Alkalihalobacterium alkalinitrilicum: one gene and its partner. Each later gene encodes a partner of the first gene's protein in a complex. Links are inferred from orthologs where the notes say so. Each region holds a gene or a part of one and is shown on either strand. Other genes may lie near its edges.

Region 1 (11,593 bases):
TTTACAGATGTGATGGGGCATGCAGGTGCTATTCAGATTGATCCGAACTCTCGAGTCAAATATGGTGGAGCTGACCCGCGTGGTGATGGAGCTGCAATGGGTTATTAAACAGCAACTGCTTTAGCGATTGGAAAGAGGGATTATGATGAAAACACAGATTGATTTATTTATTGCTTTTTTTCGTTCAGGTATGCTTGGCTTTGGAGGTGGACCATCGGCCATTCCCCTCGTAAAAAAAGAAGTCGTGGACACGTTTGGCTGGATGAATGAAGATGAATTTGCAGATGTGCTAGCGCTTGGCAATACATTGCCTGGTCCGATTAATACAAAAATGGCAGGTTATATCGGTTATCGGGTTGCAGGTCTGATCGGATTAATCATAGCGGTTAGCGCCTCAATTGTACCAACGATTTTCTTAATGATCCTCTTGTTAACCTCACTTTCAGTTTATAAGGATCAACCATGGGTTGCGGGTATCACACAAGGTGTCATTCCGATTGTTAGTGTTATGCTTTTCGTACTAGCGTGGGATTTTTTAAAGAATGCAAAAAAAAGCCTTGGTTGGCCTATTAGTCTTATATTACTATTTGTAAGTTTAATTGTTATTGAAATCCTTGGAGTTCATCCTGCCATTATTATTGCGTTATTATTACTTTTTGCTTTACTTAAGAAAAACAATAAACAAGTCGGTTCCTCGAATAAAAAGGAGGTACAAGGTTGATTTATTTAGAGATTTTCCTTGCGTTCTTCATTCCTGGCATCGTTGGCTATGGAGGTGGTCCTGCTTCCATTCCCCTTGTAGAATATGAAGTGGTTCATCGTTATGAATGGATGAGTGTCGAACAGTTTAGTGAAGTGCTCGCTTTAGGGAATGCTCTGCCAGGTCCTATTGCTACGAAAATGGCAGGATATATTGGTTTTGAAGTTGCAGGAGTGATTGGGAGTGTTGTTGCGGTAGTTGCTACTGTTGCTCCTTCATTAATATTAATGATCGTATTACTTGGCATTTTATATAAGTTTAAGGAATCTCCAAAGGTGAAAAGAATGACTGGACTCATTCGTCCGACTATTGCAATTTTACTAGGGGTGTTAGCATTCCGTTTTCTTCAATTATCTTTTGTAGAAACAAGTCCTTGGCATACAGTTTTTTTAATTGTGGTTGGGTACTTATTCCTTGAGAAATGGAAGGTTCACCCATCACTTGTGATCCTTGGTGGTGTTTGTTATGGAGCTATCTTTTTAAGCTAACTATATTTTTATTCATTTTATCCATCTAGAAAACAAACAAACGAATTGTACTTTCGTTCATGATAGAAAAAGTCGTTTTACCACTTAATAAGTAGTAAAACGACTTTCTTATGTTTTGTATTAATTTCGGATGAGGTAATCAAAAGCGCCTAAAGCTGCAGTCGCTCCTGATCCCATCGAGATGATAATCTGATTATAGGCACTATCAGTACAATCACCTGCGGCAAATAAACCAGGTACAGTTGTAGCCCCATGTTTATCTACAATGATTTCACCGATGCGATTACGTTCAACAACGCTTTCTAACCAATCGGTATTAGGTACAAGGCCGATTTGAACAAATACACCTTGTAATTCGACATGTTTTACTTCTTCTGTTTCACGGTCAATATAAGAAATTCCGTTAACACTGTCAGTACCCGTAATTTCTTTAGTTTGAACATTCTTTAAGACCGTTACATTTGGAAGGCTGTAAAGGCGCTTTTGTAGGACTTCATCAGCTTTTAGTTCTGGCATAAATTCAAGAACCGTTACATGATTGACAATCCCTGCAAGATCAATCGCTGCTTCAATACCAGAATTACCTCCGCCAATAACTGCAACATCTTTTCCTTCAAACAATGGACCGTCACAGTGAGGGCAATAGGCTACCCCTTTGTTTTTAAACTCTTGTTCTCCAGGAACGCCAACATTACGCCAACGAGCACCTGTTGTTACGATAACACTTTTACTCTTAAGTACAGCACCACTTTCGAGTTCAAGCTCAAAAAGATCTTTCTTTTCGATACTCTTAGCACGCTGTAAATTCATAATATCAATGCCATACTCTTTAACATGTTCTTCAAGGCTTGCTGCGAGCTTAGGTCCCTCAGTATGTTTTACACTGATAAAGTTCTCAATGCTCATCGTATCAAGAACTTGTCCACCGAAACGTTCAGCGACAATTCCTGTACGAATACCTTTACGTGCTGCATAAATCGCGGCACTTGACCCAGCTGGTCCGCCTCCAACAACAAGTACATCGAATGGTTCTTTATCTGAAAGCTCAGATGCATCTGGACCACTGCCCATTTTAGCAAGAATTTCTTCTAGGGTCATACGACCGCCACCGAAGAATTCCCCGTTTAAGTAAACAGCTGGTACCGACATGACATTTTTACTTTCTACTTCATCTTTAAATACTGCCCCATCAATCATAGTGTGAGTGATGCCAGGGTTGAGTACACTCATCATGTTAAGAGCTTGTACAACGTCAGGGCAGTTATGGCAGCTAAGGCTGACATATGTTTCAAAGTGGTATTCACCGCTAATGTTTTTCACTTGCTCAATGACGCTTTGATCAACTTTAGGCGCTCTTCCACTAACTTGGAGTAGGGCTAGCACTAATGAAGTAAATTCATGTCCTAAAGGAACACCTGCAAATGTGACGCCAGTTTCTTGGCCTACACGGTTGACGCTGAAGCTTGGTGTTCTTGTTAATTCAGTTTTTCGGACACTGATTTTATTTGACATAGAAGTTAGTTCATTGACTAACGCTTCCATCTCATTTGAAACATTACCGGAACCTAAACTAACTTTAAGCAGAATATCGCCTTCCATTAGTTGCAGGTATTGATTTAACTGTGACTTAATTTCAGCATCAAGTACCATTTATCGCACTCCTTAGATTTTACCTACTAGGTCAAGGCTTGGCTTAAGTGTTTCTCCACCTTCTTGCCATTTAGCTGGGCAAACTTCACCTGGATTGTTACGAACATATTGTGCGGCCTTAACTTTGTTAACTAGGATACTTGCATCACGACCGATACCACCAGCGTTGATTTCAACAGCTTGGATAACACCGTCTGGGTCAATGATGAACGTACCACGGTCAGCAAGACCAGACTCTTCGTCTAGAACTTCAAAGTTACGAGTGACTGTTTGTGAAGGGTCACCAATCATTGCGTAAGTAATTTTTCCAATTGTTTCTGAGCTGTCATGCCATCCTTTATGTGTGAAATGAGTATCTGTTGAAACGGAATATACTTCAACTCCAAGTTCCTTTAGCGTTGCGTATTCGTTTTGTAAATCTTCAAGCTCAGTTGGGCAAACGAATGTGAAATCTGCCGGATAAAAGCAGAAAATGCTCCATTGACCTTTAAGGCTTTCGTTCGTTACATCGATAAACTCACCGTTTTTAAAAGCTTTTGCACTGAATGGTTTTACTTCTGTTCCAATTAATGACATATTAATCTTCCTCCTATAATATCTAAAAATATTTTTTACAGAATTCATTATAGAATAATTTTACTTATCTATAATAATTCTAATTCGATAACAATTATCAACTAATAGATGCTTTTTGTCAAGTGATAAGTTTGAATGTTTATTTTCCAAGGAGAATTTTAGACCTAAAGGATTATAAATGCTTTAACCTAGGATTCATAATTGGACTTTACAATGATCGAAAAAAGGTTGCAAAGGCAGCTAGTAAATACATCACTTGAAGATCTAGCAAAGAAGTTACTATTGTATAAACAGTTCTGCCACTAAGAGAAAAGCAAATTCTACAAATTATTATCTCCCACTTTAATTAAGATAATTTCTGAACAGGCTATTTATTCTTTAAAAATTAACTTTTGGACTTTTAATTGACAATGGTTATCAATATGACTCTTTGGTATTAAGAATAGTATTTTTCAATAATTGAAGCATTATTAGTTGCAGCAAAAAGGATTCCGAGTAACCGATTTTCGATTACATGGAATCCTCTCTACTGAGTATTCTTTCAATTTGTGCTTAATTAGCCAGCTGGAACGACTTCATTCATGAACATCTTGATATCGTCTGTCGTGTTTGTGATACCGCCAATGTTGAATTTTTCGATCAACATATTTTTTACATTTTCAGATAAGAATGCTGGTAACGTTGGACCAACATGGATGTTTTTTACATCAAGGTACAATAGAGATAAGAAGACAATTACCGCTTTTTGCTCATACCATGCAATGTTATATGATAATGGTAGATCATTTACACTCTCTAAACCAAACGCTTCCTTTAACTTCAATGCAATCATAACTAATGAATAAGAATCGTTACATTGTCCTGCGTCTAGAACCCTTGGGATACCATTGATATCCCCTAAATCTAATTTGTTATAACGATATTTCGCACAGCCAGCTGTCAAAATAACGGTTTCTTTTGGTAACTCTTCTGCAAAATTTTTATAATACTCTCTGCTTTTATGTCTTCCATCACATCCTGCCATGACAAAAAATTGTTTAATATCGCCATTCTTAACAGCTTCAACAACATTGTCAGCCAGTTTTAAAACTTGATCGTGTGCAAATCCACCAATGATTTCACCATTTTCAATTTCGATTGGAGCCTCACACTTTTTCGCATGCTCGATGATCGCAGAGAAATCTTTTAATCCGTCTTCATTTTTTTCAATATGCACGACACCTTCAACACCTGTTGCTCCTGTTGTATACATACGATCCTTATATGATGCTTTCGGTGGTACAATACAGTTGGTCGTCATCAAGATTGGGCCGTTAAAACTTTCAAATTCACGTGTTTGCTCCCACCATGCATTCCCGTAGTTTCCGACAAAGTGGCTATACTTATTAAATGCTGGGTAATAGTTAGCTGGCAACATTTCACTATGCGTATAAACGTCCACTCCAGTTCCTTCTGTTTGTGCTAGTAGTTGTTCCATGTCTTTTAGGTCATGGCCACTAATTAAAATGCCTGGATTAGTACGAACCCCAATGTTTACTTTGGTAATTTCAGGATTACCGTATGTTGTTGTATTGGCTGTATCCAATAGTTCCATCGCATGGACACCATATTTACCGCATTCCATTGCGAGACCGACTAACTCATCAATTGATAGGTCGTCATTTGTTACATCAGCAAGTGCCTTTTGCATAAAAGCATAAAGATCATCTTTTTGATATCCTAAGTGATTCGCATGTTCTAAATAAGCCGCTAAACCTTTTAAACCATAAACGATAAGCTCTCTTAACGAACGAATGTCTTCATCTCTTGTTGCTAGGATACTCACTTCTTGACTAGCTGATTTGATTTCCAAATCATTATTGGTTTCAGCAAACCAAGTGACAAAGTCACTCGTATTTTCAACCTTGTGACCCGCCTTTTCAATCGCCGTTTTGGTTGTTTCACGAAGACTTAACCCTTTTCTTATATGATTAAAAAAGTCTTCTTGATTCCAGTTTGCATTTGTAATCGTCATGAAAAGAGATGTAACGATATATTTATCTGTTTCTTTTAAATTTACCCCTAACTCTCGTGCCACATTGTTTACAATTGAAGTGCCTTTGGCTGTATAGATGAGCAAGTCTTGCATATTCGCAAGATTATCTTTCTTTCCACATACTCCAACGATTGTACAACCTGTTCCTTTTGCTGTTTCCTGACATTGATAACAAAACATACTCATAGTTAGATCCTCCAGTAAAAGATATTGTATTTTCCAGTAACTTTTTTTCACTAATTAAATGGTTACTACATAACTAATAATGTTTTTCGATACTGTAAGAATAACAAGGAGTTCATTTCAATGTAGTGATATTAATCACATGTAGGAGAATAACTTTTAAAAAAATTGAAATAGTTGTGTTTTTTTTCTATGAGAAATATCCTTTAAATCCGTAACTGGAGAATGATTTAAATTAGAATAGTAGGTGTGAGAATGAGTAAGACGCTTTTTTATTGAAAAGTACTTAAGGGTAATAATAGGTAGCTGCTTGTAAATAAACAGGATAAATATCTATTCCTTTACAAAATCTTTACATTGAGACAGTTGGAAATAGAATATAAGCAAAGTATTATATAAGTACATACTTATATATTTTGAATTTCTGGAGGTGACTTCATGCAAGAAACAACGGTTGAAATAGAAAAAGCGGCCACCATTTTAAAGTTACTCGGTGATAAAACACGATTGACCATGGTAAAAATTTTGGATTCAAATGATTGTTGTGTTTGTGAGTTTGTGGAAATTTTTAAAATTAGCCAACCTGCGATTAGTCAACATGTTCGTAAGTTGAAAGACTTAGGAGTCGTTCGAGAAATGCGTAGGGGACAGTGGATTATTTATTCATTAAACAAAGATAGTAGCTATTATCTATTGGTTCAAAGCCTGCTTCAACATCTTCCTAACCAAGACTTTAAATTACAAGAATTAGAAGAGCAAGGTTTACGAATAACGTGTGAATAATAATAAAATACTTCATTAATCTAAGGAGAGTGAGAGAAATTGAGTAAAGAAAGCGAAAGTGATGTAAAGAAAGGTATTGGTTTCTTCGAGCGGTATTTAACCGTTTGGGTTGCCCTATGTATTATTGTTGGTCTTGCTATCGGGCAGTGGTTACCAGCCGTTCCCGAAACATTAAGCCGATTTGAATATGCGCAAGTTTCCATTCCAGTGGCTATTTTAATTTGGTTAATGATTTATCCAATGATGGTACAAATTGATTTCAACAGTATTGTGAATGCGGGAAAAAAGCCAAAAGGGTTAGTTGTAACGCTAGTCGTTAACTGGGTGATCAAGCCGTTTACAATGTTTTTCTTTGCATGGCTCTTTTTTAAAATTATTTTTTCCCCATTTATTTCAGGGGAGCTTGCGACTGAGTATATTGCAGGCGCTGTGTTATTAGGAGCTGCTCCTTGTACAGCGATGGTATTTGTTTGGAGTTATTTAACGAAAGGCGATGCGAGTTATACTCTTATTCAAGTATCTGTAAATGATTTAATTTTAATTTTTGCATATGGTCCGATTGTGATGTTTTTACTGCGGATTAATAACGTTGTGGTACCGTATGAAACGGTCATTTTATCCGTCGTTTTATTTATTGTGGTACCGTTAGCTGCGGGTTACATTTCTCGTGTTTTATTAATTAAAAGTAAAGGAAAAGAATGGTTTGAACAAGTGTATTTGAAGCGTGCTGGAAAGTTTACGATTGTTGGACTATTACTAACTTTAATCATTATTTTCTCTTTCCAAGGTGAAGTAATTTTAAATAATCCATTTCATATCGGTTTGATTGCTGTACCGTTAATTATTCAAACGTTTTTTATTTTTGTGATCGCCTATTTTTGGGCGAAAAGATGGCGGCTTGAACATAGCGTTGCTGCACCTGCTGCGATGATTGGAACGAGTAATTTCTTTGAACTAGCTGTTGCGGTGGCCATTGCATTATTTGGGCTCAACTCAGGGGCAACATTAGTTACCGTAGTAGGGGTTCTCGTTGAGGTTCCGTTAATGCTTTACTTAGTAAAAGTAGCAAACAAAACAAGACATTGGTTCCCAGATGCGAAATTGGCTAAGTAAAAATACGAAATAGATTACTGTTAATAAAGGATAAATATAAATTATATAAAACTATTGAAGGTGGCGTGATAGGAACTTCGTAGAAGGAAACTCGTTCCGAAACCACGTTCCTCTTTCCGAAAAAGGAGATATAAAAATGAGTAAAAAAACAATTTATTTTTTATGTACAGGAAATTCTTGCAGAAGCCAAATGGCAGAAGGGTGGGCAAAGAAATACTTAGGCGATGAGTGGAACGTTTATAGTGCTGGAATTGAAGCACATGGCTTAAACCCGAATGCTGTTAAAGCGATGAACGAAGCTGAAATTGACATTACCAATCAAACGTCAGATATTATTGACCCTAATATTTTAAATAATGCGGATTTAGTTGTTACGTTATGTGGTGATGCAGCTGACAAATGTCCGATAACACCATCTCATGTAAAAAGAGAACATTGGGGATTTGATGATCCAGCTAAGGCTGAAGGAACCGATGAAGAAAAGTGGGCGTTTTTCCAGCGTGTTCGTGATGAAATTGGTGACAGAATTAAACACTTTAGTGAAACAGGTAAATGATCGATATCAGTGTGGGTTTTTCTCTTTCCCCACTGATGGTTAGATGAGATCAACGATGTGGCGCATTTAATCTGTGTTCATTTAGTTGTTACTGGCATTATCCCCACTTATCCTTCTTTGATCCTTCGAAGTCTTGAAGTGGGGGTATTACTGCTAGTCGATACGGGATAAAATTTTAAAGATGGGGGCTTGAAGATGAAAAAAGTTGAAATTTTTGATCCTGCAATGTGTTGTTCTACGGGTGTATGTGGTCCTAGCGTGGATCCTGAATTAACACGAGTAGCATCAGCTGTCTATTCATTAGAGAAAAAAGGGTTTAAGATCAGACGCTACCAATTAACCAATGATCCAGACCTATTTGCAGAAAATGAAGAAGTCAACCGTGTCTTACATGAAAAAGGTCCAGATGCTTTACCGGCTATTTTAGTAAACGATCAGCTTGTAAAAGTAGGAAGCTACCCAACAAATGGAGAACTTGCAGAATGGTTCGAGGTAAAACCTGAGGACTTAATGGAAAAACCAAAAGTGCGTCTTTCAATTGATTTAAATACTTTGAAATAAGAAAGAAGGGAAATTCATGTTTCAACCTTTCAATCCCTTAAAGGTCATAAATACACCATTTCTTTTTTTGACTGGAAAAGGTGGCGTTGGAAAAACCTCAACAGCTTGTGCGACAGCTGTTGCATTAGCGGATAATGGCATGAAAGTGTTATTAATTAGCACAGACCCAGCTTCTAATTTACAAGATGTTTTTAATATAGAATTAACGAATTCACCAAAACCCGTTCCGAATGTTGAGAATTTATTTGCCAGTAACTTAGATCCTGAGAGCTCTGCCGCGACTTATCGTGAAAAAATCGTAGGTCCATATCGGGGGAAACTTCCTGATTCTGTAGTCGCTACTATGGAAGAGCAATTATCAGGAGCTTGCTCCGTAGAAATTGCCGCTTTTGATGAATTTAGCAGTTTGCTTACGAATGCTGATATTGTATCTCAATTTGATCACATTATTTTTGATACAGCACCAACAGGGCATACGTTACGTTTATTACAGCTTCCAACCGCTTGGAATGGATTTTTAGAAGAAAGCACACACGGAGCTTCATGCTTAGGACCTTTATCGGGGTTAGCGGATAAAAAGAATCTTTATTCGCAAACAGTAGAAGTTCTTTCAGATCCTAGCCAAACGACATTAACCCTTATAACTAGACCTGACGTTTCATCCCTTTTAGAAGCGGATCGAGCATCAGAAGAACTGAAAGAGATCGATATTAACAATCAAATCCTAATCGTTAATGGACTCCTTCAACATTATAAAGAGGATGATGAAGTGTCTTCTGCGTTTTACCGTCGACAAAGAGATGCCTTAAAACAAATACCGATTCATTTAAAACAGACGGTCAGTTATTCTTTGCCATTTGTTTCATACTCCTTAACTGGAGTGGAAAATCTACGCTATCTTTTCCAACCAAACGAGATACCAGCACCAGAGTTCATAAGTGATCATGAAATTAACAAGCTTCCAAGATTAAATGACGTTATTGATGATTTTTCATCTACGAACAAGAAGCTGATCTTTACAATGGGGAAAGGTGGCGTAGGGAAAACAACGGTTGCATCGGCGATTGCAGTTGGATTAGTAGAAAAAGGACATCGCGTGCATTTGACGACGACAGATCCAGCTGCTCACTTAGATTACCAATTCCAAAATGATCAGCTCAATCAAAACTTAACGATAAGTCGCATTAACCCAAAAGAAGAAGTAGAAAAATATAAGGCGGATGTTTTAGCAAACGCTGGAAAAGAGTTAGATCAAGATGGTTTGGCATATTTAGAGGAAGATTTAAATTCACCTTGTACAGAGGAGATTGCAGTATTCCGAGCGTTTGCTGAAGTGGTAGCCAAATCAGAAAACGAAGTGGTGGTCATTGATACAGCTCCTACAGGACATACGTTGTTATTATTAGATGCGGCTCAGTCGTATAGTCAAGAAATTGCTAGAGCTACAGGAGAAGTCCCTGAAAGTGTAAAAAAACTACTTCCGCAAATCCGAAATGCTAAAGAAACAGCGGTAGTAATTGTGACTTTGGCCGAAGCTACACCTGTATTGGAAGCCTCTCGATTACAAGATGATCTAAGACGAGCAGACATTCAACCGACCTGGTGGGTGATTAATCAAAGTTTATATGCAACGCATACGACAGATCCTGTGCTGAGTGGGAAAGCCGCTTCAGAAAAGCATTGGATTTATGAGGCGAATGACAGACTGTCTGAGAAATGCGCGATTATTCCTTGGCTTCAGGAAGAAAAGCTAGGGTATGAAAAGCTAAAAGAGCTCAGTTATTAAATCGAAAATTGTGTAGGAGGAGAAATCAATGAAAATCACCGATAAAGCGAAAGAATTGTTACAAAATGTGTTAAATCAAAATGGGGCAGAAGGCATTCGATTATACGCAGTTGCTGGGTGTTGTGGACCACAATTCGCAATTTCTTTGGATACACCACAAGAATCGGATCATGTAAAAACGATTAATAACATTAAAGTTGCAATGGATCCAGCGATTACTGCATCAGAAGAATTAACAATAGATGTAGAAGAACCTCAAGAGGGCGCTGGATTAGTGTTATTAGGTGCTAGTAGTTGTTGTTAATATAGTAAGGGTTTCAAATGAAGTATCAAAGGATCAGAGCTTTTCTGGTCCTTTATTTTGTTTAAAAAAATAGGCGGTTAACCAACATAGTCATTACTCAAAATCAAGGTACCCCTTATTAGTGAATGAATAAAATAGAAAAGGGTATTAAAATCAATGGGTAAGGTAAGGAGAATGTATCATGAAATATAACAACTGGATCAACCCGAATGTATACTGGCATAACAATAATTGGGGTGGTCATAATCTTTTATGGTATCGCAGAATATCAATAGAAGAGGCAATTCAGATTGCATTGCAACATGTACCAGGTCTAGTTGTTGAGGTGGAGTTAGACATGGAAAATGGATTTTTGGTTTATGAGGTTGAAATCTTAACACCATTAGGAATCAAGTATGAAGTAGATGTTGATGTAATGACAGGCAGAATAATAGAGATAGAAATAGATTAATTTCCTATTTACTATATACAAAGCTTAAATTAAATCTTGAATGGTGGAATTTCTAGTAACCAAGTGTCGTGAGATCTGTTTTAATAATAGAAATGCTTACCTGTTTAGGTGACCATTTATATAGTTTTTAACGGACAAGGAAGCAGTAATTTTTATGAAAAAGTTACTTTATGTTATGGGATGCATAATAACACATTGGTGGGGGTTAACCTATTTAATAGGTTATACCAATTATTACAAAAAATCTGTAGAATACTCTAATACCGTTATATAGGAGGAAGTTAAGTGAAAATTAAAAGCTTAGAGTGTTTTATTGTACCCCCACGCTGGTGCTTTTTAAAGGTTGG
Region 2 (11,383 bases), 1.5 Mb from region 1 along the record:
GAATTAAAAACAGAATAAAATAATTGCTGATGCCAAGTTAAACCTTCATAAAAATGGCCTGCTTCAAGTAACCATATACCGACCACTCCGATTAAAAACACAGCAAAATATGTTGTTGTTGTAATTTTCGTAAACAAGCTAAACTTAAAATTAGGGTTTTCCTTTGAGAAATATTCTCTTACTTCCATTAGGACTGGAAAACCAATCGCACCCGCAAAAATTAGTAAAATGACAACCAATTGAACATAGTAGTCATTAGCAAACGGAATTAAAGACTGCCCTGTAATATCAAATCCCGCATTTGTAAATGCGCTTAACGATGCAAATGCCCCTTGATAGTAAGCTTCACCAACCGTATCAAAGTAGCGAATATAATATGTACCTAATATAACAGCTCCAATTAATTCAATAATTAAAGCAACAAATAAAATTCCCCTCATTAAATTAACGAGACCAGAAAATGTATTTTGGTTTTGGTCAACCATGATAAGCATACGTTGGGATAGAATAATTTTTTTTCCAAATAGCATCCATACAAACGTTCCTAACGTCATTATACCGATTCCACCTAATTGAATCGCAAGAGCTAAAAATAAAATGCCAATATAACTATATGTTTCTGATACATTTACTACCGTTAAACCCGTTACACTAACCGCACTAACAGAAGTAAATAATGCTTCAGAAAAGGTAAGCTTTACGCCAGATTGTTGGGAAATCGGTAGAAACAAAAGAATACTAAAAAGTACCATTGCAATGATATAGGATAATAATATAATTCGAAAAGGAGTAAGAAACTGGTTTAGTGCTAATTTCATAAATTTACCTCCATGTTCATTCGCGGTTTAGTATACCATGATCAAAAATAGAAAGTAAATTTAAAATCCAACAAATAGAACATAGAGAAAAACAAATTGAGTGATTATAATAAATGATTAGAGAGGGGTTTACATAAATGAAAATAAATGAACAGACCTTATTAAATAGTGATCAAGTTGTTCCCTTACTTGGGCACCATATCATTCGAAATATTCTTATGGATGACTTATTAGGTAAAGATCATGAAAGTATTTTGTACTGGGCTGGAAAAAGTATCGCTAGAAAATATCAACAAGAAAGCCTAGAAGATATCATTGACTTTTTTACAAAAGTAGGATGGGGAAATCTTACTGTACTAAAAGAAAAGAAAGATGAAATCAACTTTCAACTCGTTTCTCCATATCATAACGAAAAGTTAGCTGTGACGTATCAATTAGAAGCTGGTTTTTTAGCTGAACAATATGAATATAAAAAGAAGCTAATAACAGAAGCTATCGTCCAAGAAAAAAAAGATAAAGCACTTATTACGCTAAAGTGGGATAGAAAAGACCCTATCGAATAGAAAAGTTTAATAACCCCACTTTATCTAATTTCATTAGATAAAGTGGGGCATTCATATATTCGTGCTTTTCTAGCTACTTCCGCATCATTATTTAAATCATTACTTCTAGTTCATCTAATTGAAAAGCACGATGAAGTGCTTCAACTGCAGGTACCATAACACCTTCTTCAACTAAAGCGGACACTTTGATTTCAGATGTACTTACCATTTTAATTAAAATTTCATGTTCAGCTAAAATTTTAAACATTTGCGCTGCTACACCAGGATTTGAAATCATCCCAGAACCGATAATCGACACTTTGGCCAAATCCCCTTCATGTACTACTTCTTCAAATTGAAGTTCCTCTTGGTGCTTTTTCAGTACAGATAAAGTCTCTTCTAACGATGAGCGACTCGTCGAAAACGAAACACTTGATTTTTGTTCAGCAATTTGATTTTGTATAATAATATCTACATTAATTCCATGGTTTGATAATAATGTAAACACGTCGGACAATGTTCCTATTTCGTTTGGTAAACCTGAAACTGTAATTTTCGTTACGTCATTTTCAAATGCAATTCCACGGACGACTAAATTTTGTTCCATTGAAACTTCCTCCTCGATTAAGGTTCCTACTTCTTCAACTATACTTGAAGCAACCATTAGCTTCACTTGATAATTTTTTGCAAACTCGACAGCTCTCGGATGTAAAACACCCGCACCTAAGTTAGCCATTTCTAACATTTCATCATAAGAAATTGAATGTAACTTTCTAGCTTCATCAATATAACGAGGGTCTGTCGTATATACCCCTGTTACATCCGTATAAATATCACATCGTTCTGCTTTCAATGCTGCGGCTAACGCAACGGCTGTCGTATCCGAACCGCCTCTGCCTAGCGTCGTAATTTCTCCATGTTCTGAAGATCCTTGAAATCCAGCGACAATAACCACATTCCCTAAAGAAAGCTGAGTTTCCATTTTCTCAGTTTGGATATCGATAATCCGAGCGCTTCCGTGGTTTTCTTCTGTTACAATACCAGCTTGCCACCCGGTCATTGAAATAGCTCCTAGTCCTCTTTGTTGAAGAGCCATAGCTAATAAAGAAATGGTCACTTGCTCCCCTGTTGTTAACAGCATATCCATTTCACGTTTACTCGGCTTGTCTGATATTTCAGATGCTAACGTCACTAATTGATCCGTTGTTTTACCCATCGCAGACACTACGACAACAACTTGATTTCCTTGTTCTACCGTCTTTGCCACACGGCCAGCAACATGCTCGATTCGTTCTACAGAACCAACCGATGTCCCACCGTATTTTTGTACTATAATTGACATGTTTTTCATCCTTTCATTTAGGGAGAAAGAAAACAAAAAAAGCAACAGAAAAGGATAAGTCCTCACCGTTGCTTGGAATACCAGAAGGTAATAGTTGTTCCCTTGCTCCGTGAGATAGTTCTCCACACAACTTTTGGGTTGGTTGCGTGACAGCCCTGCACTTGTTCAATACAGGTCCAGCATTAAGAGCGATGTAACTCTCAACACTTCGGCGAATTCCCCTTTCTGCAAAGGTCTTTGAACTCATCACCCTCACTTTGCTTACTATTGGTTTTCGCACCTCTACCACCACTTCAATTAATTAGAAGTTCGGTATATTTAGTTGTTCTTATTCTAGCAGAATAAAGTCGATATGACAATTACTTTTTCTGATCGTTACTATTCAATACACGTAAAATTTCGGTAGCGATTTTTTCTGGGATGGCTATTTTTTTATATTCTTCTATCGTTGCTTCTTTCATTTTTTTTATGGAACCAAAGTGTTTCAAAAGCTTTCTTCGTCTCTTTTCTCCTACACCTGGAATATCATCCAGTACAGATGAAAAAAGGGTTTTACTTCGAGCCTGTCGGTGAAATGTTATTGCAAACCGGTGGACCTCATCTTGTATTCTCTGCAATAAATAAAATTCGTGACTATCTCTTTTTAAAGGAACGACTTCGGGAGGATCACCCATTAGTAGCTGAGAAGTTCGATGTTTTTCATCTTTCGCTAAACCACACACTGGTATCGTTAATCCTAATTGATCTTCTAAAACACTTTGTGCGGCTGAAATTTGTCCTTTTCCGCCATCAATAACAATAAGGTCAGGAAATGGACCATTCTCTTTTAAAAGACGCAAATACCGACGATAAACGACTTCTCGCATGGATGCATAATCGTCAGGTCCTTCAACGTCTTTTACTTTATACTTTCTGTAATCCTTCTTACTCGGCTTTCCATCGACAAAAGTAATCATCGCAGATACGGGGTCGGTTCCTTGAATATTCGAATTATCAAACGCTTCTATTCGATAAGGTGTTGAAATTCCGAGGGCTTTCCCTAAATTTTCAACAGCTTTAATCGTTCGTTCTTCATTTCTTTCAATAAGTGTAAATTTTTCTTTTAGTGCTACTTCTGCATTTTTGGTCGCTAAATTTAAGAGATCTTTCTTTTTTCCTTTTTTCGGTTGCGCGACCTTTACTGAAAGTAATTGTTCAACTAAGTCAGCTTCAATTTCTTCAGGCACGAGAATTTCTGTTGGCTTCACATGATCTTTTTTTAAATAAAATTGCCCAATAAAGGTTAATACGTCATCAAGTGGATCTTGATAGAATGGAAAAATGGAAACATCTCTTTCGATCAACTTCCCTTGTCTCACAAAAAAGACTTGAACACACATCCACCCTTTATCATACGCATAAGCAAATACATCACGGTCGACTTTATCATTGATCGACATCTTTTGTTTTTCCATGACCATTTCCATTTGTTGAATCAAATCTCTTAACTCTTTAGCTCGTTCAAAATTTAATTCTTCTGCTGCTTTATTCATTTTATCGAACAATTGATTTTTGACAGCTTCATGTCCATATTTTAAAAACCTTGTAATTTCATGAACCATTTCTTGATTTTGTTCCTTCGTTACTTCCTGAACACATGGGGCCAAACACTGACCAATATGATAATAAAGACAAACTCGGTCTGGTAGTGTACTACATTTTCGCAAAGGATAAAGCCTATCTAGTAGCTTTTTTGTTTCAGTAGCTGCCCCTGCATTTGGATATGGTCCAAAATATTTTCCTCCATCTTTTTTTACATTACGTGTCGTAATTAAGCGGGGATGCTCTTCAGACGTAATCTTCAAATACGGATACGATTTATCATCTTTCAGCATTACGTTATACTTAGGTTCGTGTTTTTTGATTAAATTCATTTCCAGTATGAGTGCTTCAATATTAGATGATGTAATAATATATTCGAAATCGGCTATTTCACTTACGAGCCGTTGTGTTTTCGCATCATGTGTTCCAGTAAAGTATGAGCGTACTCGATTTTTAAGGACCTTTGCTTTACCAACATATATAATCGTCCCTTGACGATCTTTCATTAAATAACATCCTGGTTGATCTGGAAGTACCGCTAGCTTTTCTTTTAGAGTAGACATCCTTTTTCCTCCCTTACCTCTATTGTTCTCAATAGGGAAGGTTTTTGCAACAAAATAGATTATGAATTTTTATCAAAATCGAGTAGGTGGAAAATAAGTTAACCTATTTTCGCCCCTCTCACAACACCGTACATACGGGTCTCGTATACGGCGTTTCAATTTATATTACAGTGTGTACTTTTAAGTAACGTTCTAAAGCAGAGGGTACTCCCCTTTGTTTTAGTCTTTTGTTTGAGATTGCTTTTTGAACAACTTTCGATACTCCGATATACCGATAACCTTTCCGGCAGAACGTTAATCCTTTCGCTTCTTCTTCAGGTATCCCTAATTGAGTTAGCGACTTGATTTGTTTTTTCGCTACCTTCCATTGTTTCCAGATGATTACCCTTAATCTTGAGCGTAATTTCTTATCTATTCGACTCATTGCTGTTTTCATATTTGCGATTCTAAAGTAATTCACCCATCCGAATATGACTTGTTTCAGTTTCAGTATTCGGTAGTCTAACGGAACACTCCAATTTCGCTTTGTCAATTGTCGAAGCTTCCTTTGAAATTTCTGTACTGAAATTGGATGAGGCCGCACTTGATATCTCTTGTTATTAGGATCATAATAATACCCAAATCCCAAGAATTTTAACTCTTTTGGGCGAGAAACTTTACTCTTTTCGGCATTTACTATCAATCCTAATTTCTCTTCTATAAATCTCACGATTGATTTCATCACTCTGTCAGCGGCTTTTTCGCTTTTCACAAAGATGAGTGCGTCATCAGCGTATCTTATGAATCGTAATCCTCTACTTTCTAATTCCTTATCGAGTTCATTCAACATAATATTACTCAATAATGGACTGAGGTTACCTCCTTGCGGAGTCCCGATTGGTGTTTCTTCATATTTCCCATTCACCATGACCCCACTAACAAGATATTTTCTTATTAGAGAGATAACGTCTCCATCATCTATTGTGTTGGCAATAATTCGCATGAGTTTATCGTGGTGGACTGTATCGAAGAATCTTTCAAGGTCAATGTCCACTATCCAATCGTGTCCATCATTCAGATATTCCAAGCTTTTTATAATTGCCATCTCACAACTTCTTTTTGGTCTAAAGCCGTAACTGAATTCACTGAACTGCTTTTCGAATATCGGACTAAGTACTTGGTGAATTGCTTGTTGAACTACCCTATCCACTACTGTTGGTATTCCCAATTTGCGCATCTTTCCATTTTCTTTTGGGATCTCCACTCTTAAGGCAGCTTGTGGTTGGTATTTTCTTGTTCTGATGCGCTGGCGCAGTTCATCCTTGTTCTCTTTCAGATATTGTTTTAGTTCGTCGACTGTTACTCCGTCGACCCCACTTGCACCCTTATTTCTATAAACACGCAGGTAAGCTTCGTTCATGTTTTGATTACTTAAAATCTGCTCTAAAAGCTTCACACTCGTTTCTCCTCTCCTCTCACGTAGTAAGTGATAGCTCCATTTTGGCTATCCTTTGAGATACGCTCATTCTTTCACCATTAACACATTCGGAGTTCGTCACTTACGCATTCGTGGCGTTGAAACACTATAAATTGTTCAGCCCTTCATGAGATTACTCATTACTATGGCTTCTGCTGACTTCTTGCGGTTAACCTTTGTCGAATGTACATATGTACATTCGCAAGATCTCCCAGGGTAAGACAACTATCTTTCCTCTTTTACTCGCCTGATTTACTCTATAAAGTTACGCACATCTTTTGGACTTTGCCTTGTCATGGAGCCTCATCCCTTTATAAAGCCTTGGTATCCGATTTCTGTTCGTCGAGCCAAGATTTTATTCCACGCTTCCTCTAGCCCTTACCTCACGATAAGTACCTTGCGCTTCCTTAGTGGTTGGTCGATGTGTACCCCCACAGTGGACTTTCACCACCTAGATAGTTGCCATGCCTGGCACACAATAAAAAGACTCCGCAGAACGGAGTCGGGTCTATTGATTATAGATGTTTATTTATTAGCTCAACAAGCGCTTCTTTCGGTTGGAAACCAACAACTTGGTCCACTTTTTCACCGTTTTTGAAAACCATTAGAGTAGGGATACTCATAACACCGAATTTCCCAGCCGTTTGTTGATTTTCATCAACATCTAATTTGACGATTTTCACTTTGTCGCCCATTTCTTCCTCTAGTTCTGTTAAAACAGGAGCGATCATTTTACACGGTCCGCACCACGGAGCCCAGAAGTCCGCTAATACAACACCTTCACCAGTTTCAGTTGCAAAGTTTTGGTCAGTAGCATTTACAATTGCCATTATTAATTTCCTCCTTATAATCCAACTTCTTCTACAAAATGAATTATAACACTACGGTATTCCGAATGCTATTATGTTGCTCACCTATGTATCATACCCATTTTCACAAAAAAATAACGCTCTTCACTCGAATACGGTTGAATTGTTTATGTCTCTTCATACCTTTATTTAATATGTAAAATTATAATTCCAAAAAACCGCCTCAAAATGAGACGGCTTTTCTCTTACTTTATTAAGATACAACTACTTTTTTAAGCTCTTCTGTCAATAAAGGTACTACATCAAATAAGTCACCAACAATACCGTAATCCGCAACTTCAAAGATCGGTGCTTCTGGATCTTTGTTAACTGCAACGATTACTTTAGAGTTAGACATACCCGCTAAATGTTGGATTGCTCCAGAAATACCGAATGCGAAGTAAAGGTCAGGCGTTACCACTTTACCAGTTTGCCCGATTTGTAGAGCGTAGTCGCAATATTCCGCATCACACGCACCACGAGATGCACCTACTGCAGCGCCTAATACATCCGCAAGTTCTTGAAGTGGCTTGAAACCGTCAGCACTTTTCACTCCACGTCCACCAGAAACGATAATCTTTGCTTCTGAAAGGTCAACCCCACCTGTAGCTTTACGTACAACCTCTTTTACAATCGTACGAAGGTCTTTAATTTCTACAGCAACACTTCCAACATCCCCAGAACGAGACTCATCTTTCTCTAATGGCTCAATGTTATTTGGACGAATGGTTACGAGAACTGTTCCTTCTTCAATTTGCTTTTTCTCAAAGGCTTTACCAGAGTAGATCGGGCGTGTGAAAACAGGCTCACCACCGTCCACTTCAATGTTTACTACATCGGAAACTAAACCAGCGTTTAATTTCGCAGCAATACGAGGAGACACGTCTTTACCTATTGAAGTATGTCCCATAACAACACCTTCTGGTTGTTCAACGTCCATAACTTGTAGAATGCCTTGTTGATAAGCATCTGTTGTATATACTTTTAAGTCAGCATGTTCAACTTTAACTACACGATCAGCACCGTAATGGATCATAGCGTCTGCTAAGTCACCTACTGATTCACCTAATAATGCAGCAACTACTTCTCCACCATCTGCAATTAGTTTTGCAGCTGCAACTGCTTCAAACGAAACGTTACGAAGTTCACCTTCACGAATTTCACCTAAAACTAGTACTTTTTTTGCCATGTTGATCCCCCCAATTATATGACTTTTGCTTCAGACTTTAATAATGAAACCAGTTCTTTTACTTGAGCATCCATTTCGCCTTCAAGAACTTTACCTGCTTGTTTTTGTGGTGGTAGTAAGATTTCTACCGTCTTTGATTTTGCTTCTACATCTTCTTCTTCTAAATCGAGGTCATCTAAATCAAGTGTTTCTAATGGCTTCTTCTTCGCTTTCATAATCCCTGGAAGAGATGGGTAACGAGGCTCGTTTAAGCCTTGTGTAGCTGTTACAAGTACCGGTAATGAAACTTCAACCGTTTCCTCATCACCTTCAACATCACGTACGATTGTAGCTGTATTTCCATCAATCGTTAACTTAGTGATTGTCGTTACAGAAGGCATACCTAGCATTTCAGCAACACGAGGTCCAACTTGTCCAGAACCACCGTCTACCGCTACGTTTCCTCCTAAAATAATATCAATCTCTTGGTCTTTTAAGTAGGTTGCAAGCAAAGTAGCTGTTGTGAATTGGTCCGTCTCTTCAACGTCTTCACTATCAATAAGAACTGCTTTATCAGCACCCATTGCTAGAGCGGTACGAAGTTCTTTTTCAGCATCCTCTGTTCCTACTGTTACAACAGTAACTTCTCCACCGTGCTCATCACGAAGAACGATTGCTTCTTCAATTGCGTACTCATCGTATGGGTTGATAATGAATTCAGCTCCGCTGTCATCAATTTGTCCACCATTGAGGACAATCTTTTCTTCCGTATCAAAGGTACGTTTCATAATAACGAAAATATTCATTGTAGTCCCTCCCTAAATTGGTTAACTTATTTATTTTGAAATTCTGGTTTACGTTTTTCAAGAAAAGCTTGGATTCCTTCTTTGCTATCATGAGACTCTCCAGCAAATCCAAAGAGCTCAGCTTCTTTTTCTAAACCTTCAGTAAAATTCGAATCTTGTGCATATGATAAAGCTTCTAATGCTAGCTTCATAGTATAACGACTTTTCTTTGCAATTTTTCCTGCTAGTTTATAAGCTTCTTCCATCATGAGCGCTCGCTCAGAATATACGGAATTTATAAGACCTAAAGATAATGCTTCAGATCCAGTAATTGGCTCACTCGTTAAAATTAATTCTGTTGCTTTTGCTTTACCTATGATACGTGGTAACCGTTGCGTCCCTGCAAATCCAGGAATTAACCCTAACTGAAGTTCAGGTAGACCCAACATCGTATCCTCTGTCGCTAGACGAATGTGACACGCCATTGCTATTTCTAATCCTCCACCTAAAGCCGCACCATGAATAGCTGCGATTACTGGTTTTGGAAAAGCTTCAATACGATTTAATAACTCTTGACCTTTTCTTGCTAATTCAGCAAACTTGTTACCGCTTTCAAGTGTAGTAAATTCTTTAATGTCTGCTCCTGCGGCAAAAAAGCGCCCTTCTCCATGAAGAATGATAACACTCACATCTTCATTATGCTCAACCTCATTAAAGGCCTGTGCCAACTCTTGTAATAATAGAGATGATAAGGCGTTCGCTGGAGGTCGATTTAAAGTGATTGTGGCAATCTGTTGCTCCACTTTTACAGAAATGGTCTCCATTCTGTCTTTTCTCACTCCTCTCATGGTAAGCATCCTCTTTTTCTATTATCTACTGCAGATACCATTTAACAACAACTGTTGCATTGGCTTTGCAAGTGAGATCAAATCATATTTACATTCTTTCATTACCCAGTTTGTAACGACTTCATCTAGTGTACCAAAAATCATTTGTCTTGCTAACCGGTAATCTAAATCTTCTGAGAAGTAACCGCTTTCTTTGCCGTCAATTAAAACACTATCAATTAAGTCTAAATACTTCTTTAACACTTCGTTGATTCTCACCCTAAGCTCAGCATTCGATTGACGCAACTCGAGTTGAGTAACAATAGCGAGCGCTCGATTAGCCGACAGTTGACTAAAGTGCATTTCAACTAAAATAATAAGTTTCTCTTTTGGGGTTAAATTCCCTTCAATCTTTTCTTGGATCTTATCAACAAACCTACCCATTTTTTCTTCAAACAATGAAATGAGAATATCTTCTTTGTTTTTAAAATAAAGATAGATTGTTCCATCAGCCACTCCAGCTTCTTTTGCAATTTTCGATACTTGAGCATGATGGTAGCCATTTTCAGCAATAATCTTTACCGCTGCCTCAATAATTTGATCGTATTTAGGTCCTTTTTTCTTTCCCATGGCATTCTTCCTTTCAAAGCAACAATTAAGTTAAGTTGCTCAGTAAAATGAATGACCATTCATTCATATTTCATATTTTATTGTAAGGGCCGTAATTTGTCAACGAAATTATTGAAGTTGTAAGAATTTTTCAACATAAAATAACTCTTACTCTATTTCTATCATATAATGAAAACGATAGCAAATCAATGTATGAAACATTTGTGAACATAGTCAATCGTTTAAAAAAACTCGAAAATGTTTTCATAGTAACGTTCATTCCTAGTGTTTTTCCATTAGTTTCTAGTGGTTGATTGTTTTTGATATTTTTGTGAACATTAGAATAACTTGATAAATATCATCCTAATAAAGTAAAAAGACTGGCAAAGCCAGCCTTCATGTTAACTCGATATTTTCACTCGATCATTTTGCTTTTTCTTTTCTTCTTCTACAAGTACACGTCGTAATACTTTTCCTACCATTGTCTTTGGTAGTTCAGTACGGAATTCATAATGTCTTGGGACTTTATAAGCTGCTAGTTGATCTCGGCAAAACGCATCGAGCTCTTTTTCAGAAACTGAAACCCCTTCTTTTGTTACAACAAATGCCTTAACCGTTTCACCGCGATACGGGTCTGGTACACCAATAACAACTGCCTCTTGTATCGCTTCGTGTTCAAATAGTATTTCTTCAATTTCTCTTGGATAGATGTTAAATCCACCCGCAATGATCATATCTTTCTTACGATCCACGATATAGAAATAACCATCCTCATCCATATACCCCATATCTCCTGTTAGTAGCCAATCTTCATAGAATGTAGCTTGGGTTTCTTCAGGACGAT

Evidence for each region.
Region 2: the proteins of arsC (region 1) and trxA are in contact, whole or in part, in an NMR structure (PDB 2IPA), measured with the Bacillus subtilis proteins. The link is inferred for Alkalihalobacterium alkalinitrilicum from one-to-one orthologs.

What each region holds. Positions count from the first base shown.
Region 1 is NZ_KV917368.1:3,126,088-3,137,680, reverse strand. Bases 6,493-9,434 are described here. They hold arsC (arsenate reductase (thioredoxin)), read left to right. Parts: upstream 6,493-7,724; coding sequence 7,725-8,144; downstream 8,145-9,434. Other genes in these bases: arsA (arsenical pump-driving ATPase), read left to right, coding at 8,722-9,434; arsD (arsenite efflux transporter metallochaperone ArsD), read left to right, coding at 8,340-8,705; arsB (ACR3 family arsenite efflux transporter), read left to right, coding at 6,515-7,588. Outside these bases: ggt (gamma-glutamyltransferase), read left to right, coding at 1-108; BK574_RS15115 (chromate transporter), read left to right, coding at 146-721; BK574_RS15110 (chromate transporter), read left to right, coding at 718-1,248; ahpF (alkyl hydroperoxide reductase subunit F), read right to left, coding at 1,369-2,898; ahpC (alkyl hydroperoxide reductase subunit C), read right to left, coding at 2,911-3,474; hcp (hydroxylamine reductase), read right to left, coding at 4,031-5,689; BK574_RS15090 (ArsR/SmtB family transcription factor), read left to right, coding at 6,131-6,475; more of arsA, read left to right, coding at 9,435-10,491; BK574_RS15065 (adhesin), read left to right, coding at 10,520-10,795; BK574_RS15060 (PepSY domain-containing protein), read left to right, coding at 10,977-11,246. UniProt on the Bacillus subtilis protein: Catalyzes the reduction of arsenate [As(V)] to arsenite [As(III)]. In vitro, can dephosphorylate para-nitrophenyl phosphate (pNPP).
Region 2 is NZ_KV917368.1:4,668,480-4,679,862, reverse strand. The notes cover bases 5,476-8,207. They hold trxA (thioredoxin), read right to left. Parts: upstream 7,133-8,207; coding sequence 6,818-7,132; downstream 5,476-6,817. Other genes in these bases: BK574_RS22590 (electron transfer flavoprotein subunit alpha/FixB family protein), read right to left, coding at 7,365-8,207; ltrA (group II intron reverse transcriptase/maturase), read right to left, coding at 5,476-6,281. Outside these bases: BK574_RS22625 (TrkH family potassium uptake protein), read right to left, coding at 1-818; BK574_RS22620 (YslB family protein), read left to right, coding at 956-1,381; BK574_RS22615 (aspartate kinase), read right to left, coding at 1,473-2,702; excinuclease ABC subunit UvrC, read right to left, coding at 3,062-4,846; more of ltrA, read right to left, coding at 5,007-5,475; more of BK574_RS22590, read right to left, coding at 8,208-8,339; BK574_RS22585 (electron transfer flavoprotein subunit beta/FixA family protein), read right to left, coding at 8,354-9,124; BK574_RS22580 (enoyl-CoA hydratase), read right to left, coding at 9,151-9,927; BK574_RS22575 (TetR/AcrR family transcriptional regulator), read right to left, coding at 9,973-10,560; BK574_RS22570 (long-chain-fatty-acid--CoA ligase), read right to left, coding at 10,941-11,383. UniProt on the Bacillus subtilis protein: Participates in various redox reactions through the reversible oxidation of its active center dithiol to a disulfide and catalyzes dithiol-disulfide exchange reactions.